2 regions of the Geobacillus uzenensis genome follow, and region 2 is predicted to be linked to the other one. Evidence: predicted binding sites of a transcription regulator. Region 2 holds the regulator's gene; the other holds the start of a gene.
The links. The regulator NrdR, encoded in region 2, represses ribonucleotide reductase genes. The targets are predictions, from matches to a motif close to AACACNATATATNGTGTT.
Positions count from the first base shown of each region.

Region 1: the regulator NrdR is predicted to act here: its motif matches at 3,279-3,296, upstream of B9L21_RS03870 (vitamin B12-dependent ribonucleotide reductase).

Region 1 covers NZ_NEWL01000002.1:464,961-480,109, forward strand. Annotated here, with positions in the region: gene B9L21_RS03850 (aldo/keto reductase) at 1-455, shown strand, start outside; gene B9L21_RS03855 (ROK family transcriptional regulator) at 486-1,676, shown strand; gene B9L21_RS03860 (rhodanese-like domain-containing protein) at 1,734-2,108, opposite strand; gene B9L21_RS03865 (biotin/lipoate A/B protein ligase family protein) at 2,321-3,157, shown strand; gene B9L21_RS03870 (vitamin B12-dependent ribonucleotide reductase) at 3,414-5,987, shown strand; gene B9L21_RS03875 (LysM peptidoglycan-binding domain-containing protein) at 6,102-7,514, shown strand; gene B9L21_RS03880 (dicarboxylate/amino acid:cation symporter) at 7,771-9,003, opposite strand; gene mntR (transcriptional regulator MntR) at 9,415-9,840, shown strand; gene B9L21_RS03890 (patatin-like phospholipase family protein) at 9,928-10,812, shown strand; gene B9L21_RS03895 (SA1362 family protein) at 10,921-11,277, opposite strand; gene B9L21_RS03900 (DUF1385 domain-containing protein) at 11,300-12,223, opposite strand; gene B9L21_RS03905 (YqhR family membrane protein) at 12,419-12,949, shown strand; gene B9L21_RS03910 (M24 family metallopeptidase) at 13,197-14,258, shown strand; gene efp (elongation factor P) at 14,286-14,843, shown strand; gene B9L21_RS03920 (YqhV family protein) at 15,022-15,149, shown strand, end outside.
Region 2 covers NZ_NEWL01000002.1:177,184-192,332, forward strand. Annotated here, with positions in the region: gene B9L21_RS02380 (glyceraldehyde-3-phosphate dehydrogenase) at 1-870, shown strand, start outside; gene speD (adenosylmethionine decarboxylase) at 1,273-1,647, shown strand; gene B9L21_RS02390 (hypothetical protein) at 1,771-2,169, shown strand; gene nrdR (transcriptional regulator NrdR) at 2,237-2,698, shown strand; gene B9L21_RS02400 (replication initiation and membrane attachment family protein) at 2,803-4,194, shown strand; gene dnaI (primosomal protein DnaI) at 4,206-5,147, shown strand; gene ytxC (putative sporulation protein YtxC) at 5,338-6,213, shown strand; gene thrS (threonine--tRNA ligase) at 6,534-8,483, shown strand; ribosomal protein L20 leader region at 8,732-8,863, shown strand; gene infC (translation initiation factor IF-3) at 8,917-9,438, shown strand; gene rpmI (50S ribosomal protein L35) at 9,451-9,651, shown strand; gene rplT (50S ribosomal protein L20) at 9,677-10,036, shown strand; gene B9L21_RS02435 (DUF1294 domain-containing protein) at 10,104-10,355, shown strand; gene B9L21_RS02440 (dUTP diphosphatase) at 10,371-10,856, shown strand; gene B9L21_RS02445 (M42 family metallopeptidase) at 10,955-12,043, shown strand; gene sspI (small acid-soluble spore protein SspI) at 12,072-12,281, opposite strand; gene B9L21_RS02455 (HI0074 family nucleotidyltransferase substrate-binding subunit) at 12,409-13,152, shown strand; gene msrA (peptide-methionine (S)-S-oxide reductase MsrA) at 13,283-13,807, shown strand; gene B9L21_RS02465 (TrmH family RNA methyltransferase) at 13,804-14,559, shown strand; gene B9L21_RS02470 (hypothetical protein) at 14,600-14,971, shown strand; T-box leader at 15,026-15,149, shown strand, end outside.

The DNA.
Region 1 (15,149 bases), 290 kb from region 2:
TTTTGCGGCAAAAGCCGCTCGAGCGCCTGCTTCCGGAGGCGAAACGGCGCGGCGTCGGCATTTTGGTCCGCCTCCCGCTCGCCAGCGGGCTGCTGACCGGCAAGTTCACGAAGCAAACGACGTTTGCTGAGGATGACCACCGCCGTTTCAACCGCAACGGTGAACAGTTTAATGTTGGGGAAACGTTCGGCGGTTTGGAGTTTGAAAAAGGGGTGGAGCTCGCCGACAAGCTGCGTTGGATTGCCGATGGGCGCGGCAGCATGGCGAAAGCGGCGCTCCGATGGGTCATTGATCATGAAGAAGTGACGTGCGCCATTCCGGGCTTTAAAACGGTGAAACAAGTCGAAGAAAACTTGGCGGCGCTGGCGGTGCCATCGTTCAGCGAAGAAGAAATGGCGCGGCTTCGCCAGTTTTATGAAACCGAAGTGCATCCGCACATTCGCGGGGCATACTAAACAAATAAGATAAAAAGGATGACTAGTCACGTGCGGACAGGAAACATTACTCTTGTCAAAAAAATGAATAAACAGCTTGTGTTGAAACTCATTCGCGACCAGCACCCGATTTCGCGCGCCGACATTGCGAAAACGACTGGCTTGAACAAAGCGACCGTTTCCGCCCTCGTCGACGAGCTGATCGCTGAACACTTCGTTCATGAAAGCGGCATCGGTGTTTCGACCGGCGGACGCCGGCCGCTCATGCTCCGCTTTAACGCCGATGCCGGCTCGCTCGTCGGCGTTGAGCTTGGCGTCAACTATTTATACGCCGTCTTGACGAACTTAAACGCCGAAATCATTTGGGAGCAGCGGCGTTCGTTCCGCCCGGAGGAGGGACAGGAGGCAATTGTCAGTGAAATGATCGAGTTGATTGAGGCGGCCATCCGCCGGGCGCCGGCGACGCCGTACGGCGTGATGGGAATCGGGATCGGCGTCCCCGGCGTCGTGCACACAGAAAGCGGGACAGTCATTTTCGCCCCGAACTTGCGCTGGGATGATGTCGCCCTCGCTTCGGCTTTGCAAAAACGGTGGCCGCAATATCCGGTCATCGTCGAAAACGAGGCGAAGCTGGCGGCACTTGGGGAAAAATGGTTCGGCGCCGGCAAGGAATTTGCCCATTTTGTTTATATTAGCGCCGGCATCGGCATCGGCGCCGGCGTCGTCTTGCATCATCAGCTGTATCGCGGGGTGAACGGGCTGGCGGGGGAAATCGGCCATCATACGATCGACTTAAACGGCGCTCGCTGCAACTGCGGCAACATCGGCTGCTGGGAAATGTACGCGTCGGAAAAATATATCAAGCGCCGTTTGGCGGAAGAGGGGCGTACAGAATGGCTTGACGACCGCTTTTCCATCGCGGCGATGGCGCTGGCGGCCGAAAACGATGCCCAGCTGGCGCGCATTTTGGAAGAAACGGGCCGCTATCTCGGCATCGGGCTGCTGCAGGTGATTTATGCGTACAACCCGGAGGCGGTCATTATCGGCGGCCCGCTTGCTCAGGCCGGTGATTTCGTGCTTGATGCAGCGCGCAAAGAGGTGAGGGAGCGCATTCTCGTCAAAAAAGAAAGCGAGCCGTATATGATTGCCTCGGAGCTGAAAGAAAAAAGCTGCGCCATCGGCGCGGCTGCGTCGGTGTTAGAAGCGGTCGTTCTGCCGCCGGAATTTGAGCCGGCGCTCTAGCCGATGCCAATGAAAAGAGGCGCCTGCTGTTTCTAGCAGAGCGCCCTTTTTTAATATCTAGGCATTTTTCTTTATTTTTCCTGTCCATTTTTTGAATCCGCCTTTTAAATGATACAAGTTGCGGTATCCTTTCCGGTAGAGCATTTGCGCGGCCCGCCCGCTGCGCAGCCCATTTTGGCAATATAAATAAATCGGCTGATCTTTGCGCAGTTCTTTCATGCGCATGCGCAGCTGGGTAAGCGGAATGTTGCGCGCCCCTAAAATATGTCCAGCCGCAAACTCGTCCGGTTCGCGGACATCGACTAATTGCGCTTTTCGGTAGCCGGCGCGGAACTCTTCTTCCGTCAATGCTTTGACAATTCGGCGTTGCCATAAATAGGTGATGACGGAATACACGATGATTGCGCCAAGAATGATGAGCAATGCTTCCACCCGTTAGGCCTCCTTTCCCTTCGTCCACTATTCCTATTATATAAAGTTGCCGCTTAGAAGCAAAGTATTTTCCTAATGGCATTTTTCTTCCCTTGGCAGGCGTTGTTTGCTAAACTAGTAAAGGCGGCAGAGAAGGCGGTTTAGCGTGACTTATGGACAAGCCGCCGCAACGCCCGATATGGCATGTTTGAAATCGTAGAGAAGGTGAAACGATGGCAAAAGAAGTATGGCGCTTTATCGATTCTGGCGACCGTTCACCGTCGTTTAATATGGCGCTTGATGAGGCGCTTTTGGATTGGCATAGCGCGGGGAAAATTCCGCCCACCGTCCGTTTTTACGGTTGGAATCCGCCCACATTGTCAATCGGCTATTTTCAAAAAGTGGAGAAAGAAATCGACTTAGAAGCCGTCAAGCGCCACGGCCTCGGCTTCGTCCGCCGTCCGACCGGAGGGCGCGGCGTCTTGCATGACAAAGAATTGACGTACAGCGTAATCGTTTCAGAATCGCATCCGGATATGCCGCAGACGGTCACAGAAGCGTACCGTGTCATTTCCCAAGGCATTTTAGAAGGTTTCCGTTTTCTTGGGCTTGACGCGTATTTTGCCGTGCCGAAAACGGAAGAAGAAAAAGCGGATTTGCGCAGCCCGCGTTCCGCCGTTTGCTTTGACGCGCCGTCGTGGTATGAGCTCGTTGTCGAAGGGCGGAAAGTGGCCGGCAGCGCGCAAACGCGGCAAAAGGGCGTCATTTTGCAGCACGGCTCGATTTTGCTTGACTTGGACGAAGAGCTGTTGTTCAGCTTGTTTAAATACCCGAACGAACGGGTAAAAGAGCGGCTTCAGCGCAATTTTAAAAACAAGGCGGTCGCGATCAACGAGCTGACGGAGCGGACGGTAACGATCGAGGAAGCGAAAGAGGCGTTTTACAAAGGGTTTGAAAAGGGCTTGGACATCGTGCTGGAGCCATATATACTGACGGCTGAAGAGTTGGCGTATGTCGAGGAATTGGCGCGGACAAAGTACGAAAGCGACGAATGGAACTTTAAGCGCTAGGCAGCAACATGGAAAATCGTTCATTTTTCGGCAAAAACGGCACCATTCATCCGGTTTTCTCCGCTTTTCGCCGTTTTTTGCCTTTTTTTCTGCTTGACAAAAACGAAATCATTTGTTCTCAATCACAATATATAGTATGATTTTCGCAAAAAATCATACTATATATTGTTTTTTTCTGATTGATATGGTAAGGTAGAGAAGACAGGACAACTTTGCCAAAACGTGAGAGATTATATAAAAGAGGAGAGATAGGAGAATGACGGTGGCGTCGTCTGAAAAAATGAAAATCAATATGGAAAAGCTAAACGAGGATATTCGCTTGTTTCCGCAAGTGCATCCGATTACGCCGGATATGCACATCACCCATAAAGGCGTGTCCCGTTTAGTGATGCTTGACCGGTATTCGTTTAAGGATACGGAAAAGCTGACGCTCACACCGGGCGATTTTGTCGTGTTGACGATCAAGGAGGACCCGAAATTTCCGGCCCGCGGGCTCGGCTTTATCGTCGACATCGACTGGGAGGCGAAAAAGGCCCATGTGTTGATCGAGGACGAGTACCGGCATGTGCTCGAAGGCGAAGAGGCAGAAACCGGCATTGTCTTCCGCTCGCTCGACATTATCGACAAGCCGCTGGAAATTTTTTATGAACAAATTGCGAAACGGAACGCGACTGGGCTTGCTGCTGTAGAGGAAACGGCGGAAAAGCGCAGCGAGTGGTTCCACAAGTTTTATGAGGAGCTCTCGAGCATGAATTTTGTCCCGGCCGGCCGCGTGTTGTACGGGGCGGGTTCGGGCAAGGAAGTGACGTATTTCAACTGCTATGTGATGCCGTTTGTGAAAGATTCGCGGGAAGGCATTTCCGAACACCGAAAGCAGGTAATGGAAATTATGAGCCGCGGCGGCGGGGTTGGCACGAACGGTTCGACATTGCGGCCGCGCCATACGCTCGCGCGCGGGGTAAACGGCAAATCGTCCGGGTCGGTTTCGTGGTTGGATGACATTGCCAAGCTGACCCACCTTGTCGAGCAAGGTGGCTCCCGCCGCGGCGCCCAAATGATCATGCTTGCCGACTGGCACCCGGACATTATCGAATTTATCGTCTCGAAAATGCAAAACCCGCGCATCTTGCGCTACCTGCTCGAGAATATGGAAGATGAGGGCATCAAAAAAGCAGCGCGCGACAAACTGAAATTCACGCCGCTCACCGACCGGGAACGGGCGATGTACGAAGCGATCGTCCGCTACAAAAACGAACCCGGCTACGGCGGCTTTACCGAAGAAATCATTAAAGACGCCGAAGAAAAACTGCGCACCGGCGGTACATATACCGTCCATAATCCTGACTTTTTAACCGGTGCGAACATTTCGGTCTGCCTGACAAAAGAGTTCATGGAGGCGGTCGAAAACGACGATGAGTATGCACTCCGCTTCCCGGATGTAGAAACCTATTCCGAAGAAGAAATGCGCATTTACAACGAAAAATGGCATGAAGTTGGCGATGTGCGCGAATGGGAAAAAATGGGCTACCGCGTCCGCGTCTACCGAAAAATCCGCGCTCGCGAGCTCTGGAAGCTGATTAACATTTGCGCGACGTACTCAGCCGAGCCGGGCATTTTCTTCATCGACAATGCGAACGAAATGACGAACGCCCGCGCGTACGGACAAAAAGTCGTTGCGACTAACCCATGCGGGGAACAACCTTTAGCGCCATATTCTGTCTGCAACCTCGCCGCCATTAACTTGGCAAACATGGTCGATAAAGAACGGAAAGTCGTCGACTATGAAAAACTGAAACGCACGGTTGAGATCGGTGTGCGGATGCAAGACAACGTCATTGATGCTACGCCGTATTTCCTTGAGGAAAACAAAAAGCAAGCGCTCGGTGAGCGCCGCATCGGCCTTGGCGTCATGGGGCTCGCGGACTTGCTTATTTATTGCGAAAAAGAGTATGGCTCTGAAGAAGGAAACGAACTCGTGGATGAACTGTTCCGCACGATCGCCACGACCGCCTACCGGGCATCGATTGAGCTGGCAAAAGAAAAAGGCAGCTTCCCGTTCCTTGTCGGTGAGACGGACGAAGAAACGCGCCGGCTGCGCGAAGCGTTCATCAATACCGGCTATATGAAACGGATGCCGGAAGACATTCGCCAAGCTATTTTACAATACGGCATTCGCAACTCCCACTTGCTGACGGTGGCGCCAACGGGATCGACCGGAACGATGGTCGGCGTCTCGACCGGGCTTGAGCCGTACTTCTCATTCGCATACTACCGGAGCGGCCGCCTCGGCAAGTTCATCGAAGTGAAGGCCGATATCGTCCAAGAATATTTAGACAAGCATCCGGAAGCCGATCCGAACCACTTGCCGCATTGGTTTGTGACAGCGATGGACTTGCCGCCGGAAGCGCATGCTGATGTGCAATGCATCATCCAGCGCTGGGTCGACTCGAGCTTGTCGAAAACGGTCAATGCGCCAAAAGGCTACACGGTCGAACAAGTGCAAAAAGTATATGAGCGGCTGTGGCGCTGCGGCGCGAAAGGCGGCACCGTCTATGTCGACGGCAGCCGCGATGCGCAAGTGTTGACGCTGAAAGCGGAAGAAAACACGGTTGAAGAGCAGCTGGAACTCATTCCGGAAGAAACGGAAGAACAGGCGAAGAAACGCACCGTCGTTCTTGTCGATACGATTCAAGATGTGCGCGCCACCGATGTGACGATCGGCTCGGAAATCGGCAACATTTGCCCGATCTGTCGGGAAGGGACGGTCGAAGAAATCGGCGGCTGCAATACGTGCACGAGCTGCGGTGCTCAGCTGAAATGCGGGCTGTAACCGGTTAGGGCCGGAAAACGCTGGTTTCCATTGGGAAACCGGCGTTTTTTTACATAAAACGGGGGAGGAAAAATATAGTGATAAAAGGGAGGAGAAACGAAAGGGGGAGTCGTGATGATTATTCATGTCGTCCAGCGCGGGGAAGCGCTTTGGCAGCTGGCCCGCCGCTACGGCGTCCCGCTCGAGCGGCTGATTGCCGCCAATGAGCTAGACGACCCAAACCGGCTCGCCATCGGGCAGGCGGTGGTCATTCCGGTGCCGTATCGCTATCATACCGTCCGTGCAGGGGAAACGTTATGGCAGATCGCCCGCGCGTATGGAGTGACGGTCGAAGCCATCGTGCAGGCGAACCGGATCGCCAACCCGGCGCTCATTTATCCCGGCGCGCTGTTGTTGATTCCGGCTCGCATTCATACGGTGCGCACCGGGGAAACGTTAGGGCAAATTGCTGCCGCTTATCAAGTCAGCGTCCAGCAAATCATCGAGTTCAATCCCATCGCTGATCCGAATGTCATCACTCCCGGACAGCGGCTCGTCATTCCGCCGGCCAAACCGCTCATCGAGGTGAACGCCTTCACGATCGACCAAGGGGAGAAAGGGGCGGAGCAAGTGCGCGAAGTCGGCCGCCATTTGACGTACGCCGCCCCGTTCGCCTATACGATCCGCGCTGATGGCGGACTGAATCCCATCAATGATGTGGCGATCATTCAGGCCGCTTTTGCCGCCCGTGTCGTGCCGATGATGACGATCACCAACTTTACGTATCAGGATCCGGGTTCAAGATTGGCGCAGACGATCTTGGCTGATGCCACGCTGCAAACACGATTGCTTGAGAACATCATTCAAGTGATGCGGGCGAAAGGATACCGGGCGCTGAATGTCGATTTTGAAAATGTCTACCCGTCCGACCGCGAGCGGTACAATGCGTTTTTGCGGCGGGCGGCGGCTCGGCTTCACGCGGAAGGATATTGGTTATCGACATCGCTCGCTCCCAAAATCAGCGCGGAACAAAAAGGATTGCTGTATGAAGCGCACGACTATCCAGCCCATGGGCGCATCGCCGATTTCGTCGTGCTTATGACGTACGAGTGGGGCTATCGGTTTGGGCCGCCGCAAGCCATTTCGCCGGTGAACCAAATTCGGCGCGTGCTTGATTATGCCGTGACCGTGATTCCGCGGGAGAAAATCATGATGGGATTTCAAATTTATGCCCGCGACTGGGTGCTGCCGCACGTGCCAGGGCAAGAGGCGGAAACGTTCAGCCCGAAAGAAGCCGTGGCGCGCGCCATTCGTTACGGAGCGTCGATCCAATACGATGCGGCGGCCGCCTCGCCGTTTTACCGCTACACGGACGAACAAGGCCGCCAACACGAAGTATGGTTTGAAGACGCCCGCAGCGCGTTGGCGAAATTTGACTTAGTGAAAGAATACGGATTGCGCGGGATCAGCTACTGGGTGCTCGGGTATCCGTATCCGGAAAACTGGGTGCTGTTGGAAGACAATTTCCGCACTCGGAAACGGGGATAAGCTGGACGGCTAGAGCGTATGCGCCGGTTATTGGGCATGCGCTTTTCTTTTGTATTTTGAAGTTTGAGCGGTTTTTCAGTGGGGAAATGGCGAGTCTTATTCGCATATATTTTTACCTGCTATATTTTTACCTGCGTATTCGATGACTACGTTTGCATCGTGTAAAACATGCGGTGATCGCTGGCTAGTGAAATAACGTCGCGGCTCTTCCCTATGGGCTTCACAGTGCAAACGAGGGAAGAAAAAAGCGTCCTAATTAGGACGCTTTTGTACCCACTCCTGCGTACTTCTTCTCTGTTTCGGCAACGATTACGGCGCAAGCGGCGTCACCGGTAATATTGACAGCAGTGCGAGCCATATCCAAAAGCCGGTCGATGCCGATGATCAATGCGATTCCTTCGACAGGAAGGTTGACGGAATTCAACACCATCGCCAACATCACTAATCCGACACCAGGTACACCGGCCGTTCCAATGCTCGCCAATACAGCCGTTAATACAACTGTTGCCAATTGCGAGATCGTGAGGTCGATACCGTAAGCTTGAGCGATAAATATAGTGGCGACCCCTTGCATAATGGCCGTGCCATCCATATTGATGGTTGCTCCTAATGGCTGCACGAAACTGCTAATATGTTTTGGCACCCCAAGTTTCGTTTGAGCGACATTCATCGAAATCGGCAGCGTTGCGTTGCTGCTTGATGTACTGAACGCCACGCCCATCGCTGGAGCGAACTGTTTAAAAAAGGAGAATGGATTGCGTTTAGCAAACAGGTAGAGCGATGAGCCGTATGTGAACAGCATGTGGATGATCAAACTGAAAAGAACGACGGACATGTACATTCCCATCGAGCGGATGGCGTCCGTTCCTTGGCTGCCGACGGCGGAGGCGATTAAGCCGAATGCACCGTACGGGGCAAACCGCATAATGACAGTGACCAAATACATCATCACTTCATTGCCTTGCTCGATGAGTTTGAACAAGCCAGCTGTTTTTTCTCGCAACATGGAAAGCGCAAACCCAACAAATATGGAAAAAGTGATAATTTGCAGCATGTTTCCTTCTGCAAATGCCTGAACGGGGTTTTTTGGAATAATGTTTAATAAAGTTTCTGACACAGGTGGTGCCTCTTTTGGTTCAAATTGAGCCTGACTGGTGTTAAAGTCGCCGACGCTCCCAGGTTTGGTTACTAACGCCAATGAAATGCCAATGGCAATGGCGATGGCTGTAGTGATGAGGAAATACGAAATGGTTTTTATTCCAATTCGCCCGAGTTTTTTTGGGTCTCCTAATCCGGCTGTCCCTAATACGATGGAAAAAAAGACAATGGGCACGACGATCATATTAATTAAATTTAAAAAGAGTTTCCCAAGCGGTGTAAAAACATAGGCGTTTACTGTATCGAATGGTTGAGGGAAGAAAAGGTTGAATATTAGTCCAACGATGGATCCAAGTATCAGTGCAATAATGATTTTTAACGATAGCTTCATACAATCCCTCCAATGTTTTTAACAAAATGTAATGTTATTGTATCTTACATTTCGTACCTTAACAAGGTAGAATTTTTTATTTAGATTAGAATCATGTTTAGCAAGCAGTTGATCCAGGTGCAACCGAAAAATGATGTCAACTGAAAGAAGCGTGCGATTTTCCTCCATCTTTGAACCATACTAACATCAAAATATGGACAGCTTGGAGGGAAACGAGTGAAACCGTTTGTGCCCAAACTTGTGTATTTCGAGCCGGAGGCGCTGTCGTACCCGCTCAAGTACAGTATTTTACGTAAAGTCCTCTTCATGGTATAATGGGATTGATTGCTATTTTTTGACCTGCCGGGAACGCTAGCGGTGTGTATGGGCTGGGGAAGGATGGCAGGCGAATGTGGCAGGAGGGGACATGCGTTGCCGACACCAAGCATGGAAGACTATATCGAACAAATTTATTTATTGATCGAAGAGAAGGGCTATGCCCGCGTCTCTGACATCGCTGAGGCGCTATCCGTTCATCCCTCCTCAGTGACGAAAATGGTGCAAAAGCTCGATAAGGATGAATATTTAGTGTATGAAAAATACCGCGGCCTCGTCCTGACGCCGAAAGGGAAGAAAATCGGCCAGCGGCTCGTTTACCGTCATGAGCTGCTTGAGCAGTTTCTCCGCTTGATCGGCGTCCACGAAGAAAACATTTACCGCGACGTGGAAGGGATTGAACATCATTTGAGCTGGAACGCCATTGACCGGATCGGCGATTTAGTGCAATATTTTCAAGAGGACGAACGCCGGGTGGAAGCGCTCCGCAATGTCCAAAAGCGCAATGAGCAAGGAGAGTAAGCCGCTGCTTGCTCTTTTTTGTTTTCCGTACTAAACGCCTCTCGTTCTTCTTACATATGTATAAACGGCGAGAAAGGAGAGGCAGCGGTGGACATTGACATCGTCTTTTCCGGCGGTGGGGTGAAAGGATTTGCCTTGCTTGGCGCGTACGAAGCCATTGAGGAAAAAGGGCTGCGCTGGAAGCGGCTTGCTGGGACGAGTGCGGGGTCGCTGCTGGCGGCGCTGCTCGCGGCAGGCTACAGCGCCCGCGAGGTTATGCACTTGCTTGAGGAGTTGGAATTTGAGCGGTTGTTGGATGAACGGGCGTCATGGATTCCTTTCCCGGTCTGGAAGTGGGTGCGCCTCTACTGGCACCTTGGCCTCTATCAAGGAAAAGCGCTTGAACGGTGGCTTGAGTCGGTGCTTGCTGCCCGCGGGGTGCGGACGTTTCAAGATGTGCCGGCCGGCAGTTTGTATATCGTCGCTTCCGACGTCACAAACGGGCGCATCGTCGTGCTGCCGGACGATTTGAACGCGTACGGCATTGACCCGAGCTCATTTTCGGTCGCCAAGGCGGTGCGGATGAGCGTTAGCATCCCGTACTTTTTCGAACCGGTTCGCCTCCGCGGGCAAAACGGCACGTCTCTCATCGTCGACGGGGGGGTGCTCAGCAACTTTCCGCTTTTTCTCTTTGATGAGGAAAAGAAAACGAAAAAGCGGCCGGTGCTCGGGATCCAGCTGAGCGCCAAGCCGGGCGAGCGGCCGAAACGAAAAATCACCAATGCGTTAGATTTGTATGAGGCGCTGTTTGCGGCGATGAAAGAGGCGCATGATGCCCGCTACATTTCGCGCCGCCATGAAAAAAACATTGTCTTTTTACCGGTGGAAAACGTGATGTCGACCGAGTTTTCCGTCGACCTCGAGGCGCGCCGGCGCCTCATCGATTACGGGCGCGAGCGGACGCGGCAGTTTTTGCGGCAATGGGCGTACTAGGCAGGGAGCGGCGAAGGCTGCAGCACTTGCGGTGCGAAAAAGCGAATAATGCGCGTCAAGGAGCGCCGCCTGCCTCACGCGGACGGCGGCAAACAAAAAAGAATCAAGCTAAAACGAAGCTCGATTCTTTTTTTTGCCTTTTTTTCCGTCAATCACGGTTAAATGCGGGGTCGCGGTCCGCTTTTTCAGCGGCCGTTTCAGTTTTGCCGGCTTTGGCTGCTTGCGCCCGGAGCGGGGATGGAGCTTTTTCGACTGCCGCACCGCTTTTAAGTACGACCACCGTTCTTTATCGGTGCGGCGTTGGTACACGAAACGGTAAAAGAGATAAATCGCGGCTACAAACAGCGCAACAAACAACAGCTGACGGAACAGCACCGTCGGATGGGCGAAAAGAGTATAGACAATGCCGAGCGTTCCAAGCAAGATCATGAGCCCGACGAGCGGGTGAATGGCCCTGCGCCGCAATGAATCCACCCCCTTGAATCAATTACTGCACTGCTTTTTTCGCTTCGGCTTCCGCTTCCAAATGAAGAAGCCGCTGAAATGAGGCGATGGCCACTTCCACTTGATCATCGTCCGGTTCTTTTGTCGTCAGCCGCTGCAGCCATAGCCCGGGGTAGCCGAGCCAGCGCAGCAGCGGAACATCCCTCAATTTATTTGTAAACTGCAATACTTCAAACGAAACGCCAAGCACGACCGGAATTAAAGCGAGCCGGTTAACCATCCGCAGCCAAAGCGGATCGGTCGGCACGAACAAATAAAGGAACAAGCCGACGATGACGGTAAATAAAATAAAGCTGCTGCCGCACCGATAGTGAAGGCGCGAGGCGCGCTGGACGTGCTCGACGGTCAGCGGCCAGCCTGCTTCATAAGCGTTGATCACTTTATGTTCCGCGCCGTGATATTGGAAAACGCGCTTCACAAGCGGCGTTAACGAAATAAAGTAAATATAGCCGAGCAATAGAGCCAGCTTAAAAACCCCTTCAAGCAAAATTTGCCCTATCCTCCCAGGAACGAGCGGTTTGAACGAGGCGGCGGCGAGCGCCGGGACGAGCGTAAAAATCGTTTTGGCGAACAAAAACGACAGCACACCGATGGCTGCGGCGCCGAGAATAAGCGTCAGTTTGGAGCTGCGCTCCTCATCCGCCTGCTCCTCCCCTGGAGCCACCTCATACCGTTCGCTCGCAAACTGTAAATGTTTTGCCCCGTTCGCGCTCGCTTCGATAATGGCGATGATGCCGCGGACAAACGGGATTTTCTTAAAGGCGGCCAGCGTCGGATTGGCGCGGCGCGGCAAGGAAAAGTATTCAATCGTTCCATCATTGCGGCGAACGGCGGTGACAGAGTGCGTTTTGCCGGCAAACATCACTCCTTCAACGACCGCCTGGCCGCCGTATAACGGTTTATCCATTGTTTTCATCAAGCAAACACCAACCTATTTTTATGTTTATTATTTTATTCTACAAGAAACGTTCGGAAACCTCTAGGTTGATGTTACTGTTATGATTTCCAAAAAATCCATTATTTACACGGAAGTAATCATTTTTTTCGCTTGATTCATGGGGTGGCCGGCTGTAGGTCATACTAACGGACAAGGAGGTGCAGCATGATGGCGGAACAAAAAGGAAAGCTCGAGCAGGAGAAAAGAGAGCGGCCCATGACGCTCTTGCAAAAAACGCTCATTATCGGGTTTGTCGGCGGGGTGTTTTGGAGCTTAATCGGCTATTTGGCGTACTTTTTCAACTTTAGCGAAATCAGTCCAAACATGGTTTTGATTCCTTGGGTGGCCGGCGACTGGAAATACGGAAAAACAGGCAACTATGTAGCCATCGCGTTGATCGGTGTCATTTCCATTGCGGCGGCGCTCCTTTACTACGCGTTGCTGCGGAACATTCGCGGCATGTGGGCGGGCATTTTATACGGTGCGGCGCTGTGGGCGGTTGTTTTCTATTTGTTCAATCCGTTGTTTCCGAATGTTCAGCCGGTCGCTGATTTAGAGCCGAATACAGTGATTACGACGCTTTGCCTATACATTTTATACGGCGTGTTCGCCGGCTATTCGATTTCCTTTGAGACGCAGGAAATGAACCGGCCATCCCAAAGCGCCGGGAAAGAGGCGGCGAAGGAAGGAAGCTGACGAAGCGTCCCTATGTTGTTTGAGCAAAGGGCGCGCCTCTCTGTCAAACCGACGTATAGCGAAACTTTCCTCTCTATGGTAAAATAAAGAAGGTTTTCACAAGGTTTGGTATTGCGTGATGGCTGGTGACAAGCGGCCGTATGAAACCGGCGCATCGTGCCGCCTTTGGCGCGGTCGCGGCCGAAAAGCCCCCTTCATGGCCAACCGACAGGCGGGGGCAAATTCCATGGGAAGAGGAGAATGAGGGATGGAAAAGCTGGAAAAACTTCGAACGCTTCTTGAGGAGCGGCATATTGATGGTCTTTTAGTGACAAACAGCTACAACCGCCGCTACATCACGGGGTTTACCGGCACGGCTGGCGTCGCGCTTGTCAGCCGCGAAGGGGCGGTGTTTATTACCGACTTCCGCTATGTCGAGCAAGCATCCAAACAAGTCGAGGGCTTTGAGATTGTGCAACATAGCGGGCCGATCGTTGAAGAAATCGCGAAACAAGTAAAGCGGCTTGGCATCGGCAAACTTGGATTTGAGCAGCAAGACGTCACGTACGCAGCATACAAAGCGTATGAGGAGGCGGTCAGCGCCGAGCTTGTGCCGACGTCGAACGTAGTGGAAACGTTGCGCTTGATTAAGTCGGAAGCAGAGATTAAGATATTAAAGGAAGCAGCAGAAATCGCCGATGCGGCATTTGCCCATATTTTGTCGTTCATCCGTCCGGGCGTCAAAGAAATCGAAGTGGCGAATGAGCTCGAGTTTTTTATGCGCAAGCAAGGAGCGTCTTCTTCTTCCTTTGATACGATCGTCGCGTCCGGCTACCGCTCGGCGCTGCCGCACGGGGTGGCGTCAGAGAAAACGATTGAGCGCGGTGAGCTTGTCACGCTTGATTTCGGGGCTTACTACAAAGGATATTGCTCCGATCTCACAAGGACGGTCGCCGTCGGCGACATCAGCGCCGAACTGAAAACGATGTATGATATCGTCCTTGAGGCGCAGCGGCGCGGCATGAGCGGTCTTAAGGCAGGCATGACCGGCAAAGAGGCGGATGCGTTAACGCGCGATTACATCCGTGAAAAAGGGTATGGCGATTATTTCGGCCATTCGACCGGCCATGGCATCGGCCTTGAGATTCACGAAGGGCCGGCGCTTTCGTTCCGTTCGGATGTCGTGCTTGAGCCAGGCATGGTCGTCACTGTCGAGCCGGGCATTTACATCCCGGGGCTTGGCGGGGTGCGCATTGAAGACGATGCGGTCATCACCGCTGACGGGAACGAGGCGCTCACTCATTCGCCAAAAGAACTAATCATTTTATAATGGATTGCGTGAGGAGGATTTCGGTCAATGATTTCAGTGAACGATTTTCGCACAGGGCTTACGATCGAGGTCGACGGCGAAATTTGGCGCGTCCTTGAGTTCCAGCATGTCAAGCCGGGCAAAGGGGCGGCGTTCGTCCGTTCGAAGCTGCGCAATTTGCGCACCGGCGCCATTCAAGAGCGGACGTTCCGCGCCGGTGAAAAAGTAAACCGGGCGCAAATTGATACGCGCAAAATGCAATATTTGTACGCCAACGGCGACCAGCACGTCTTTATGGATATGGAAACGTACGAACAAATCGAGCTGCCGGCGAAACAAATCGAGCATGAGTTGAAGTTTTTGAAAGAAAACATGGAAGTGTTTATCATGATGTATCAAGGCGAAACGATCGGCGTCGAGCTGCCGAACACCGTCGAATTGAAAGTCGTTGAAACAGAACCGGGCATCAAAGGCGACACAGCTTCCGGCGGTTCGAAACCGGCCAAGCTCGAAACCGGCCTTGTCGTTCAAGTGCCGTTTTTCGTCAATGAAGGCGACACGCTCATCATTAACACAGCTGATGGCACGTACGTTTCGCGGGCGTAAGCGGCTGAGAAGGGACAGCACCTCTCCGGAACTTTCCGGACGGGTGCTGTTTTTTATGCGTGAAATGGCTACCGCTTCGCTGTCCGTCCTCATTTTCACCGCCAAAAACTTCTTCTGAAACGGCTTGTTCCCGCATACGTTTGTACTAATCAATCCCATTTCAAAACAGGAGGGACACATGAAACATTGGCTGCGATCGATCGATCCATCCGTCTTGGCGATGGCCGGCATGCGGATGTTGTCGGCGCTCGTTGAACTCAGTGCGGCGCTGTTGATGCTGGCGTTCAACGACGTCAAAAAAGCGCT
Region 2 (15,149 bases):
TTTGACGGGGATGTCGCCCCCTTAGAAGACGGCCTGCTTGTCAACGGCAAAAAAGTGAAGCTATTAAACTCGCGCGATCCGCAGCAGCTGCCGTGGAAAGAGCTTGATATCGATATCGTCATCGAAGCGACCGGCAAATTTAACGCTCGCGAAAAAGCGAGTCTCCACTTAGACGCCGGGGCGAAGCGCGTCATTTTGACCGCCCCGGGCAAAAATGAGGATGTGACGATCGTCGTTGGCGTCAACGAGCAGATGCTTGACATCGACCGCCATTTCATCATTTCGAACGCGTCGTGCACGACGAACTGCCTGGCGCCGGTTGTCAAAGTGCTTGACGAGGCATTCGGCATTGAAAACGGGCTGATGACGACCGTTCATGCCTATACGAACGACCAAAAAAATATTGACAACCCGCATAAAGATTTGCGCCGCGCCCGTTCATGCGCGCAATCGATCATCCCGACGACGACCGGGGCCGCAAAAGCGCTTGGCTTAGTGTTGCCGCATTTAAAAGGAAAGCTTCACGGCATGGCGCTGCGCGTCCCGACACCGAACGTCTCGCTTGTCGATTTGGTCGTCGACGTTAAGCGGGATGTGACGATTGATGAAGTGAACGAGGCGCTGCTTCGCGCGGCCAACGGTCCGTTGAAGGGCATTTTAGATTTTACGATGGAACCGCTTGTGTCGATTGATTTCAACACGAATCCGCATTCAGCGATCATTGACGGTTTGTCGACGATGGTCATCGACGGACGGAAGGTGAAAGTGCTCGCTTGGTACGATAACGAATGGGGCTATTCGTGCCGCGTTGTTGACTTGGCCCGTCTTGTCGCCGCCAAAATGAATGAGCGTCTGCACGTCAATGCGTAATGACTCCGCCGGCCATCCGCCGGCTTATTTCATCATCCCGAACCGGGAAAAGCCCCGCTTCTTGGCGTGACTGTAGGCAGGAGAGCGTACCGCGGCCAGTTGCCTGAAAGTGCACCGCAAGGCCCATCCGATCCGCTTTTGAAAGCGCCCCGGCCGACGTCGATCGGCTTGGGCGTTTTTTCCTTTTCTTATGTAAAAAAAATTAAAAAAGCCTGTTGCAAAAACCCCCTAAACAAAGTATACTATGTTTCGTGAACTTCTTAAGGGCAAAGGTAATGTGACTACTTAAAGGGTTAGGACCTCTTAGGACTAACTTTCCCCCGTGGTAGTTATACATGCCATTTTGCAAACGACAATCTGTTTTTTTATTTGAGAAAATTGGTTCAAAGGGGGATTCTTTGCATGGATACGATGGGTCGTCACGTTATCTCGGAACTTTGGGGATGCGACTTTGACAAACTGAATGATATCGATTTTATTGAAAAAACGTTCGTCGACGCCGCATTAAAGTCAGGGGCGGAAATTCGCGAAGTCGCGTTCCATAAATTCGCTCCACAAGGCGTAAGCGGAGTCGTCATTATTTCAGAATCGCATTTAACGATTCACACGTTCCCCGAACATGGCTATGCGAGCATTGATGTGTATACATGCGGCCATTTAGACCCGACGATTGCCGCTGACTACATCGCGGAAAAGCTCGGCGCGCAAACGCGGGAAACGATCGAACTTCCGCGCGGCATGCGTCCAATCGAAGTGAAAAAGGCGCACGCGCTGTAATTGGATAATGATAAACCGAAAGGAGCGTAAGCGGAACGCTCCTTTTTTTGCGCCCTCGGCGGTGCAACAGCGGTGAAAATCATGGTATGATGGAAGAAAAAGAACGACTAGGGAGACGTGGCTATGAGCGTGTGGAAAAAGTTGAAGTATGCGTTGACAAACCATTGCGAAACGCGGGAAACCCATGAAGACCCCGAGCTGCGAAGCCATTATTATAAGGCGACGAACCGCGCTGTCATCGATGCGGTCAAGGAGCTGCTCTCGTCGCTGCCCGGCGCCGAGCTCGTTTCTGTTTCCGAAGAGCGCGGCGAAATTTGTGCGCAAACAAAGCGCGGCAAAAAGTTGTTCATCGTCGCTACCGTCATTTCCGTGCGGCCGTTTGAAACGGCGGTCGATTTTTCCGTGACGACGGAGACGAAGCTGTTGCCGTTTGATTTCGGCCGCAGCCGGGCGGTGATCCTTGAGCTGTACCGGAAGCTTGATGCTCGCCTGCCATATATCGGCTCCGGGTTAAACAGCTAAGTATGGCTTGTCTGCTTCCCGCCATTCCGGTATGATAGAAAATAAGAAGACAAACGGAGTGAATGTTATGCGATGTCCGTCATGCCATCATCAAGGCACGCGCGTGCTTGATTCGCGTCCGGCCGAGGAAGGCCGTTCGATCCGCCGCCGGCGGGAGTGCGAACAATGCCATTACCGGTTTACGACGTTTGAGCGGATCGAGGAGCCGCCGCTCATTGTCGTGAAAAAAGAGGGAACGCGAGAGGAATTCAGCCGGGAAAAAATTTTGCGCGGCTTGATTAAAGCGTGCGAAAAACGGCCGGTGGCGCTCGAGGAACTGGAAAAAGTGACGCAAGAAATCGAGCGTGAGCTGCGCAACCAAGGTGTATCGGAAGTGAAAAGCGAAACGATCGGCGAAATGGTCATGGAGCGGCTGTCGCGCATCGATGAAGTGGCCTATGTGCGCTTCGCTTCCGTCTATCGGCAGTTTAAAGACATTAATGTGTTTATCGAAGAACTAAAAGAGCTGATTAAAAAAGGACAGCGGTAAAAGGGCTTTGGCGTTAGGCGGCAAGCCCTTTTTTCAACGGTTTTTCGGGCAGGAAAGGAGAGAGACGGGTTGAAACAACTACGGCGGAATGGAAGGTCGGGACGATGGAACACCATTGGAAAGAACTGATTGCCGTCGACCGGTACACGGTGCAAAGCCGCGGAATCGTGCATGATGTGGATCGGAAAGTGTTGACGATGCTCTATCAGCCGCTCATTGGCTATCGCGCGCTCGCGCTTTATATGACGCTTTGGGGGGAGCTTGAGCTGCTCGGCGGACGGGAAGCGACCCATCACCGGCTAATGGCGCTGATGCAATGCGGGCTGCCGGACATTTACAGCGAACGGCTGAAGCTTGAAGGAATCGGACTGTTGAATACATATGTCCGCGCTTTGGAAACGGAAGAGACGAAACAGTTTCTTTACGAGCTGCGTCCGCCGTTGGCGCCTGATCAGTTTTTCCGCGACGAAATGCTCAGTGTCTTTTTGTATCGGCAAGTCGGCCGCCATTTGTTTGCTCGACTGAACGAGTTTTTTGCCCGCCCCTCGGTCGACGAGACGAAGTTTACCCGGGTGACGCGCTCGTTTTCCGATGTTTTTTCATCCGTCCAAGCGGAGCAAATCGTCGCCGGTTTCGGCGAAGAAGCGAGACATGAACTCGAGCCGCCGGACGGGAAGGTGCACATCGGACGGGATGAGGCAGCGTATGCGCTCGATGACGGCGTGTTTGATTTTGATCTGTTTTTTGCCGGATTATCGAAACAGATGGTGCCGCGCCGGGCGGTGACGGCGAAAGTGAGAGAGGCGATCAAAAGGCTGGCCTTTTTATACGGCATTCCGCCGCTTGAAATGCAAAAAATCGTCCTTGGCGTCATCGATCCGGCGTACCATATCGATATTGATGCGCTGCGCCAGGCGGCGCGCGAATGGTATGAGCTTGAGCATGGGGGCGCCGCGCCGCGGCTTGTCGAACGGGTGCAGCCGCTCGCCCACCGGACGATGGAGAGCGTCGAACCGCGCACGAAGGAAGAGCTGTTAATGAAGCAGCTCGAAACGATTTCCCCGCGCCAGCTGCTGAAAGAAATTGCCGGCGGTGCGGAACCGTCGCTGGGCGATTTGCAGCTGATTGAAGACATTATGTTTCAGCAACAGCTCCTCCCCGGTGTCGTCAACGTATTGATTTATTACGTGATGCTGCGGACGAATATGAAACTATCAAAAAAATATGTCGAAAAAATTGCCAGCCATTGGGCGCGCAAAAAAGTGCGGACGGTCAAAGAAGCGATGGAGCTGGCCAAAGAGGAAGCAAAGACATACCAAAATTGGGCGAATGAGAAGGAAAAAGGAACACGGACTGTGCGCAAGGTTGTGCGTACAGAAATCGTTCCCGATTGGCTGAAGATGGATTACAGCCAACCGGACGACGACGACTTTGATGTGGAACAGGCGCGCAAAGAGCTTGAAGAACGGCTGAAAAAATATCGTGATGGATCGTAGGTGTAAAAGTGATGGAACGAGTAAACCACTTGTTGCAGCGGCTGCTTGGCAACCAAGGGTTTAAGCAGCGTTACGAACAAATGAGGCGCTATATTTTGACACATCCGGACGTGCAGCCGTTTTTGCGGGCGCACGAGCAGCGGCTGTCAGACGATATGGTTGACCGCAGTTTGATGAAGCTGTATGAATTTATCGAGCAAAGCCGGCACTGCCGCCAATGCCCGGGGCTTGAGCAATGCCCGAACATGCTGCCGGGGTACCACCCGAACTTGGTGATCGTCGGCGGGCGGATTGACACCGAGTATGACCGCTGTCCCAAAAAAGTGCAAGACGACGAGCGGAGGCAGCAGGAATCGCTGATTCAAAGCATGTTTGTCCCGCGGGAAATTTTAAACGCCTCACTGTCTGACCTTGACCTTAGCGATGACGGGCGGATTAAAGCGATCAAGTTCGCCGAGAAGTTTGTGACAGAATACAAACCGGGAAAAAAAATGAAAGGGTTATATTTGCACGGATCGTTTGGCGTCGGCAAAACGTATTTGCTTGGGGCGATCGCCAATGAGCTCGCCAAGCGAAACATTCCGTCGCTCATTGTCTATGTGCCGGAGCTGTTTCGTGAGCTGAAACATTCGCTTCAAGACCAGACGATGAACGAAAAGCTCGATTACGTGAAAAAAGTGCCTATTTTGATGCTCGATGATCTCGGCGCTGAGGCGATGTCAAGCTGGGTGCGCGACGATGTGCTCGGCCCGATTTTGCAATACCGGATGTTTGAAAACTTGCCGACCTTTTTTACGTCCAACTTTGATCTGCAGCAGCTTGCCCATCATTTAACGTATTCGCAGCGCGGCGAGGAGGAGAAGGTGAAGGCGGCGCGCATCATGGAACGGATTCGCTACTTGGCGTACCCGATTGAACTGACCGGGCCAAACCGCCGCGAGCAAAACGGCTAATCGACGCGCCGCATTCTCGCAACCCTTGTCCGCTCTTTGCCATCGGCTCCTGAAAACAGGGCGCCGATTTTTTTGTCTGGCCGCGCTTAGGTGAAACGACGCTAAGCTTTGCGCTTTTTTTAGTCTAAACGGCCGGTTGTCCCCATATATATAAACCAAGCATTGATCTCGGACGAAGGGGGGACAGCGGGTGATCGAAATCCATTTTGACGAGGCAAGCGAGGCGGAGAAATTGTTTTGGCTGCTGAATGAACGGAAACGGGATGCGTGTCCGCTGTTTCACGCCGCCTATGACGGAAACAACACCGTGGCGGTTTACATACATGGTGAGGAGAAGCACGTGCTTGAGAGGCATATCATACCGGCCATGACGGCGTTTGTGCAGGAAATGGTGGAAGATCGGCTGCTTTTATCGATCATCTCTGACGTCTTTTATTTCCGTGATGTGGAAGAACAGCAGCAAATTTTAGCGCTCGCCCATTCGTTTTTGGACGGCGAGCGGCGCGACTACCGGAAAGGGGCGGCGTTTGCCGCTTCGCGCGCGGCTCTTGTGCGCGGCGCGTTCGCTTCCTTTTTGCGCGATGGGCTGTCGTTTTCGTTTTCTTCCTTTGTCACGTTTCGGTTAAAGCCGTATATGGAGCGCCTCCAACATTACGTCGAGCTGGCGATTGACGAATACAAACTGGAGCAGGAATACCAAACCTTTGTGCAAATGCTGCGCGACTGTCTTGCCTCCCGGACGCCGAAATGGACGCGCCTCTATTTAGTGCACGATCCGCCGCGCTTTTTGTTTTATGACAGCGACCGACGCGAATTGTCAACGGCTGAAGTGAAGCAAATGATTGACCGCCACCTCGTCTTCAGCCAGCCGATGTACATCGATTCTTCCGTGCTGGCGCCGCTTGTTTCGCTTGCCCCGGCTGAAATCGAGCTGTACACGGACCACCCGGATGACGGCATGGTGCAGACGATGCAAAACGTGTTCCAAGAGCGGCTTCGCCTCCGGCGGCGCGCCGATTTTCTCCGCCCGTCTCCCGCCAGCGCGGGAAAGCGGGAAGAATCTTGATTTTTCCTGTTGTTTTCGCTATAATGACGTCATGAAAATGAATGAACACAAGCGATGATGAGGACATGGGCGCATTTTTACGGTTTCCAGAGAGGGAAGGCAGCGGCTGGAACCTTCCTAACACGAAAAATGTGCTTACCCCCTCAGAGCTGCGGCAGCGAACGCAACGCCCAGTAGTTGCCGCCGGCGGACGGCCGTTATCGGTGTTGAGCCATGGCGTTGGTTTGCCATGGGAAGAAGGGTGGAACCACGACGAAAACTCGTCCCTTTTTGAGGGAGGAGTTTTTTTATTTTGACATCAATGCAAAGGAGTGAACTTCATGCCAGACGTCATTCGCATTACGTTCCCGGACGGAGCGCAAAAGGAGTTTCCAAGCGGAACGTCAACCGAAGACATCGCCGCCTCGATCAGCCCGGGGCTGAAGAAAAAAGCGGTCGCCGGAAAATGGAACGGCCGATTCGTCGATTTGCGCACGCCGCTTCACGAAGACGGCGAGCTCGTGATTATTACCCAAGACATGCCTGAGGCGCTTGACATTTTGCGCCATAGCACCGCCCATTTAATGGCGCAGGCCATCAAGCGGCTGTATGACAACGTTAAGCTTGGCGTCGGCCCGGTCATTGAAAACGGCTTCTACTATGATATTGATATGGAGCATAAGCTGACGCCGGATGATTTGCCGAAAATTGAGGCGGAAATGCGCAACATTGTCAAAGAAAATCTCGACATCGTCCGCAAAGAAGTGAGCCGCGATGAGGCCATTCGCCTGTATGACGAAATCGGCGACGACTTGAAACTCGAGTTGATCCGCGACATTCCGGAAGGTGAGACGATTTCCATCTACGAGCAAGGCGAGTTTTTCGATCTTTGCCGCGGCGTGCACGTGCCGTCGACCGGGAAAATCAAAGAGTTTAAGCTCCTTAGCATCTCGGGCGCGTACTGGCGCGGCGACAGCAACAACAAAATGCTGCAGCGCATTTACGGCACGGCGTTTTTCAAAAAAGAAGAGTTGGATCATTATTTGCACTTGCTTGAAGAGGCGAAAGAGCGTGACCATCGCAAGCTTGGCAAAGAGCTCGAGCTGTTTACGACATCGCAAAAAGTCGGACAAGGGCTGCCGCTTTGGCTGCCGAAAGGGGCGACGATCCGCCGCCTGATCGAACGGTACATCGTCGATAAAGAAATCGCCCTTGGCTACGACCACGTATATACGCCGGTGCTCGGCAGCGTCGAGCTGTATAAGACGTCAGGCCACTGGGACCATTATAAAGAAAACATGTTCCCGCCGATGGAAATGGATAACGAACAGCTTGTGCTGCGGCCGATGAACTGTCCGCACCATATGATGATTTATAAAAGCAAGCTTCATAGCTACCGCGAGCTGCCGATCCGCATCGCCGAGCTCGGCACGATGCACCGCTACGAAATGTCCGGGGCGCTTACCGGGCTGCAGCGCGTCCGCGGCATGACGCTCAATGACGCCCATATTTTCGTGCGTCCGGACCAAATTAAAGATGAGTTTAAGCGCGTCGTCAATTTGATTTTGGAAGTATACAAAGACTTTGGGCTCGACGAATATTCGTTCCGCCTGTCGTACCGCGACCCGCACGATAAAGAAAAATATTACGATGACGACGAGATGTGGGAAAAGGCGCAACGCATGCTGCGCGAGGCGATGGACGAGCTTGGGCTCGACTACTACGAGGCCGAAGGAGAAGCGGCGTTTTACGGGCCGAAGCTCGATGTGCAAGTGCGCACGGCGCTCGGCAAAGATGAAACGCTCTCGACCGTGCAGCTTGATTTCCTCTTGCCGGAGCGGTTTGACTTAACATACATCGGCGAAGACGGAAAACCGCATCGCCCGGTCGTCATCCACCGCGGCGTTGTTTCCACGATGGAACGGTTTGTCGCCTTCTTGATCGAAGAATACAAAGGCGCGTTTCCGACGTGGCTTGCCCCGGTGCAGGTGGAAGTCATCCCGGTATCGCCGGAAGCCCATCTCGATTATGCATATGAAGTAAAACAAGCGCTGCAGGCGAACGGCTTCCGTGTCGAAGTCGACGAACGTGATGAAAAAATCGGTTATAAAATCCGCGAAGCACAAATGCAAAAAATTCCGTATATGCTCGTCGTTGGCGACAAAGAAGCGGCCGAGCGGGCGGTCAACGTCCGCCGCTACGGCGAAAAAGAAAGCCGGACGGTCGCGCTTGATGAATTTATTGCTATGCTGGAAGAAGATGTGCGGCAAAAACAGGCGAAGGAACGATGAACTAACAGCGGCCCGCAGGCGGCATGCCCGCTTGCCGGGCCGCGTTTGTTTCATGGCGGACGGCTGCGCTGTACCAGAAACAGAGGAGAGAAGGACGGCAAAACTTTTTTGTAAAAAATCATCAATTTTCTCTTGTCAACGAAATGATGTTTCGCTATAATAAAGGACGTTGTGTTTATCAAGAGTGGCTCCTTGACATGCCATCGCCAAGGTGGTATAGTGTATAAAGTGGAATGATTGCTTGTTTGTAACAAAAGCAGAAGCACCCGCTTCTCACCTGACCGGCGCCTGGGCGGCTGTTGGCAGGTTGTTACGGTTCGCCAATGGTTTGTTCGAACGTCGTGCGCGGGTGCTTTGTGCATCCGCGCTTTTTCATTAGGAGCGGGGCTCTGCCGGCAAACAAGCCAGTCGGAAAAAACCTTGGAGGTGGCTCATTATTAGCAAAGATTTTATTATCAACGAACAAATTCGTGCCCGGGAAGTGCGCTTAATCGATCAAAACGGCGATCAGCTCGGCATTAAGTCGAAGCAGGAAGCGCTCGAGATCGCGGCAAGACGCAACTTGGACCTTGTCCTTGTCGCCCCGAACGCCAAACCGCCCGTTTGCCGCATTATGGATTACGGCAAATTCCGTTTTGAACAGCAAAAGAAAGAAAAAGAAGCGCGCAAAAAACAAAAGGTGATCAACATTAAAGAGGTGCGCCTCAGCCCGACGATCGAGGAGCATGACTTCAACACGAAACTGCGCAACGCGCGCAAGTTTTTGGAAAAAGGCGATAAAGTGAAGGCGACGATCCGGTTTAAAGGGCGGGCGATCACCCATAAAGAAATCGGACAGCGCGTCCTTGACCGCTTCTCGGAAGCATGCGCCGACATTGCGGTCGTCGAAACGGCACCGAAAATGGACGGACGCAACATGTTTTTAGTGCTGGCACCGAAAAACGACAACAAGTAAGGAGGAACTACGATGCCAAAAATGAAAACTCACCGCGGCTCGGCCAAACGGTTCAAAAAAACGGCGAGCGGCAAATTAAAACGCGGCCATGCGTATACGAGCCACTTGTTTGCGAATAAAACGAAAAAACAAAAACGCCAGCTGCGCAAAGCGACGCTCGTCTCGCCTGGCGATTTCAAGCGCATCCGTCAAATGCTTGACAACTTGAAATAATGACCGATCATAGGAGGGAACGATTATGCCACGCGTAAAAGGTGGACCAGTGACGCGCAGACGTCGCAAAAAAGTATTAAAGCTTGCGAAAGGGTATTTTGGCGCGAAACACGCGTTATATAGAGTTGCGAACCAGCAAGTGATGAAATCGCTCATGTATGCGTACCGTGACCGCCGTCAACGGAAGCGCGATTTCCGCAAATTGTGGATCGCCCGCATCAACGCGGCGGCCCGCCAAAACGGCCTGTCTTACAGCCGCCTCATGCACGGCTTGAAACTGGCTGGCGTCGAAGTAAACCGGAAAATGCTCGCTGACTTGGCGGTCAATGACCAAGCGGCATTTGCCCAACTCGCTGATTTGGCAAAAGCGAACTTGAATAAGTAATTACGATGGCCATCCTGAACGGGGATGGCCATTTTTATTATAGAAAATGGAGTGAGGGAGGGACCGTATGATACAATATGCCATAGCCGTCAATCTTCTCGCTTTTTTTGCCATGGGGCTTGATAAATATAAGGCGAGACGCCATCGTTTCCGCATCGCTGAGCGGACGCTTTGGCTGCTGGCGTGGGTGGGCGGCGCTTTCGGAGCCATGGCGGGCATGTATACGTTTCGCCATAAAACGCGCCATCGTGGATTTCGATACGGCTTGCCGCTGTTGGCGACGGCAGAATTCATTGTGTATTGGCAGTGGATCGAGTAGAAAGGGGAGGAGAGAATGAACTGGACCTTGCTTTACGACATGCAGCGGATGTTGGATGAGCGGATTGAAGCGGAGCACGGTCTCGTGCAGGAAGACTTGTTCAGCCGAAAGATGCTCGCCTTTCTCGTTGAACTCGGCGAGCTGGCGAACGAGACGCGCTGTTTTAAGTTTTGGAGCGTGAAGCCGTCTTCACCGACAGAGAAAGTGCTTGAAGAGTACGTCGATGGGTTGCACTTTTTGCTTTCGCTCGGCCTTGAGTGCGGCTTGTTTTATCAAGAAAATGAAGCCCCGTTAGCCGAGCGGTCGCTAGTCGAACAGTTTCTCGCCGTGTTTCATGCCGCTGACCGGTTTGGGATGACGAAAGCGAGTGCGGATTATCACGAGCTGTTTACCGAGTATTTGTGCCTTGGCGCGGCGCTTGGTTTTTCGCCAGATGAAATCACCGCCGCGTATCGCCGGAAAAATGAAGTGAACCACCAACGGCAAAATGAACGGTATTAAGTTCTTTTTCTTTCGGATGACAAATGATTGAATTTTGCCAACCGCCAGCTTTTTCAAGTATAATAAAAAAGTGGACAAAAACGGAAAGGGGTGCCAAGATGGCGAAGTTAGACGAAACGTTGACGATGCTGAAAGCGCTGACCGATGCCAAAGGCGTGCCGGGCAATGAACGGGAAGCGCGCGAAGTCATGAAAACATACATAGCTCCTTATGCCGATGACGTGACCACCGACGGGCTCGGCAGCTTGATCGCCAAAAAAGAAGGGAAATCCGGCGGGCCGAAAGTGATGATCGCCGGTCATTTGGACGAAGTCGGCTTTATGGTCACGCAAATCGATGACAAAGGATTCATCCGCTTTCAGACGCTCGGCGGCTGGTGGAGCCAAGTGATGCTCGCCCAACGCGTGACGATTGTGACGAAAAAAGGCGACATCACCGGTGTCATCGGGTCGAAGCCGCCGCACATTCTTCCGCCGGAAGCGCGCAAAAAGCCGGTCGACATCAAAGACATGTTCATCGACATCGGCGCGACGAGCCGCGAGGAAGCCATGGAATGGGGCGTTCGCCCGGGCGATATGATCGTGCCGTATTTTGAATTCACGGTATTGAACAATGAAAAAATGCTGCTCGCCAAAGCGTGGGACAACCGAATCGGCTGTGCGGTCGCCATCGATGTGCTCAAGCAGCTGAAGGGCGTCGACCATCCGAACACGGTATACGGCGTTGGCACGGTGCAGGAAGAAGTCGGCTTGCGCGGCGCGCGCACGGCTGCCCAGTCCGTCCAGCCGGACATCGCCTTTGCCGTTGACGTCGGCGTGGCTGGCGACACGCCGGGCGTGTCGGAAAAAGAAGCGATGGGCAAACTCGGTGCCGGCCCGCACATTGTGTTGTACGATGCGACGATGGTGTCACACCGCGGGTTGCGCGAATTTGTCATCGAGGTGGCGGAAGAACTGAACATTCCGTACCATTTTGACGCCATGCCTGGCGGCGGCACGGACGCAGGGGCGATCCATTTGACAGCGAGCGGTGTCCCGTCGCTGACGATCGCCATTCCGACGCGCTACATCCACTCGCACGCCGCCATTTTGCATCGCGACGATTATGAAAACACGGTCAAGCTGCTTGTCGAAGTAATCAAACGGCTTGACGCCGACAAAGTGAAACAACTGACGTTTGACGAATAAAAACACCGGCCAATTCGGCCGGTGTTCGTCATTGTTTCACCGCCTGCTCGAGTGTCGTGAGCATCATGTCTTTTTGCTGTTCATTGGCGTGCGTCCAAATGGCTTCAAAGAGGACGCCGAGGCCGGGCAAATATTTTTCCTCGCCACGCTGGATCGCGTCCTCGATTGTATTCTCGAGCTGTTCTTTCGAGTTGTTGGCGACGTTGTGCATAATGGCTTTCCGCAAGTTCAAATCCATTTGTCTCACCTCATTGGCCGTATTGTACACCGTTATCGTTTGCCAATGGCGGCGGATTTATACATGGAGCGGCTCTCGTATATGGTATAATAGAGGAAAAACTAGACCGAAATGAGTGATGGCGACGATGGACGAGAAACCGCTCTATGGATTGGAACGAACGGTATTTCGCCAACTGCTCCATCTATTTTCCCGTTATGCTGATGTCATTGAAAAAGTCATTTTGTTCGGCTCAAGAGCACGAGGCGATTACAAGGAAGGATCGGATATCGATTTGGCGATCAAATTTCGAAAACCGGGAGGCCCGCTGTACCTTCTGCAATCGGACTTGGATGAACTTCCGATCATTTATCCGATCGATGTTGTTGATTACAATCAAATTCACAACGAACAGCTAAAAATGAATATTGACCAAGAAGGAAAGACGATTTTTCAAACGAACGAGCACGGGAAGGTGATGGTCACCATGAGCCGGCTGATGGATCGATATTACGATTTCGAACGGGCGCTCGCCAAACTCCGGCAAAGCGCCGCAAGAGACGCGCAAACGGATGACCTTGTTGTCGATGCGGCCATTCAACGGTTTGAATTCACGTACGAACTGGCGTGGAAATGGATGAAACTTTATTTGGAGTACCAAGGATACTCCGAAGTGACGAGCCCAAGAAAAACGATTCGCGAGGCGTTTCGAGAAGGGTTGATTGAAGACGGAGAGACATGGCTTCGCATGCTGGAAGACCGCAACCGGACGTCCCATACGTATGATGAAGAAACGGCGATGGACATGTATGAACGCATTCGCACCGACTATATCCCGCTGTTTGACCGCTTGCTTGCCGAAATGAAACAACGGCTTGACTCGGAGACATGAGCGGCTGGCGTGCGGAACGGAACGCGTCTAGTTTGGTGAAGGAACTTGGCTTTGGGCGTGAAAGATGACAATTGTACACCGTTTGCTATAATCAGAAAGAAGAAACTTGACGCATGAGGTGACGACCCAAATGGAAAAAGCGACATTCGCCGGCGGCTGCTTTTGGTGCATGGTGACGCCGTTTGAGGAACTCGACGGCATTTACGGCATCGTCTCCGGCTATACGGGCGGGCATGTCGAAAACCCGACGTATGAGCAAGTGAAAACGGGGACGACCGGCCATTACGAGGCGGTGCAAATCACGTTTGACCCAGACGTGTTCCCGTATGAGCGGCTTTTGGAGCTGTATTGGTGTCAAATCGACCCGACCGATGACGGCGGCCAGTTTCACGACCGCGGGCCGCAATACCGGACGGCGATTTTTTACCATAACGAAAAACAGCGCCAGCTCGCCGAGCAGTCAAAGCGGGCGCTCGAGGAAAGCGGGCGCTTCTCGAAGCCGATTGTGACGAACATTTTGCCGGCCACAACGTTTTATCCGGCGGAAGAGTATCATCAAAACTACCATAAGAAAAACCCGGAGCATTATAAGCAAGACCGCGCCGCCTCCGGGCGCGATGAGTTTATCGCCAAACATTGGGGGGCGAAGCGGTGAAGCGAATTGAATCGCCAAAAAACGCGCGCGTGAAGCAATGGAAAAAGTTGCTGACGAAAAAAGGACGTGAGGAAACCGGGTGGTTTTTGCTCGAAGGGTTTCATCTCATCGAAGAGGCGCTAAAAAGCCAAGCGCCGCTTGTTGAGCTGATTGTGGATGAGCGGGCCGCGATTCCGCCCGGCTGGGACGTCAGCGATGTGCCGGTAGTGATCGTAACGGAAGCGGTGATGAAGGCGATCAGCAGCACGGAAACACCGCAAGGGATCATGGCTGTCTGCCGGCAAGCCGCGACCGAGCTTGGCGATGTGAACACGGCGTTGCTCATTGATGCCGTGCAAGATCCCGGCAATCTCGGCACGATGATTCGCACGGCTGATGCGGCCGGCATCGATGCGGTCATTTTAGGGGAAGGATGCGCCGATTTGTACAACCCGAAAGTCGTCCGTGCGACGCAAGGATCGCTGTTTCACCTTCCGGTTGTCAAAGGCGATCTGGCGCAGTGGATCGCGCGTTTCAAGGAGCAGGGCATTCCGGTGTACGGCACCGCCTTGGAGAACGCCGTCGATTACCGCACCGTTCCACAATCGTCTTCGTTCGCCTTGCTTGTCGGCAATGAAGGAAGCGGCGTCCGACCCGACCTGCTGCGCCTAACGACAGAGAACGTGTACATCCCGATTTACGGCCGCGCCGAGTCGCTGAACGTCGCCGTTGCGGCCGGAATTTTGCTTTATTCCTTGCAGGCGGTGCGGTAAAATAGAATCGAAAATCAATAGGACAAGGGAGCGGAGACAGATGGATGGCGAACTGCGGGCGTTATTGAACGCTGTGCTCGAGCGTCTTGATGTTCAAGGGGCCTACATCGAACAAATGCGCATGGATATCGTCAAGTTGCAAGGAAGCGTGAAACAACTCGAAGACAAAGTCGATCGCCTTCAAAGTGATGTGGACGCCATGAAAAAAGACATGGACGCCATGAAAAAAGACATGGATGCCATGAAAAAAGACATGGATGCCATGAAAAAGGACATGTTGGGGGTCAAAAAAGATGTCGCCGCGCTCAAGGAAGGGCAAGTGCGGCAGGAAAAAATTATGGAGCGCCTTGCCATCCGCTCGATTGAACAGGAAGCGGAAATCGATGAGCTGCGCAAAGAAATTTCGGCCTGACCTTGCCTTCGCCCACTCATTTGCGTATAATGAATAGCGACATTTCTCATACGGACAACAACGATGACGGAGAAAAGTAGCTTGCCGCTCGCCATCCAGGGAGAAAACGCCTTAGACTGGGAGCGTTTTTATGGCCGACGCAAGTGAAGTTCACCTCCCGAGTTGACACCAGGACCAT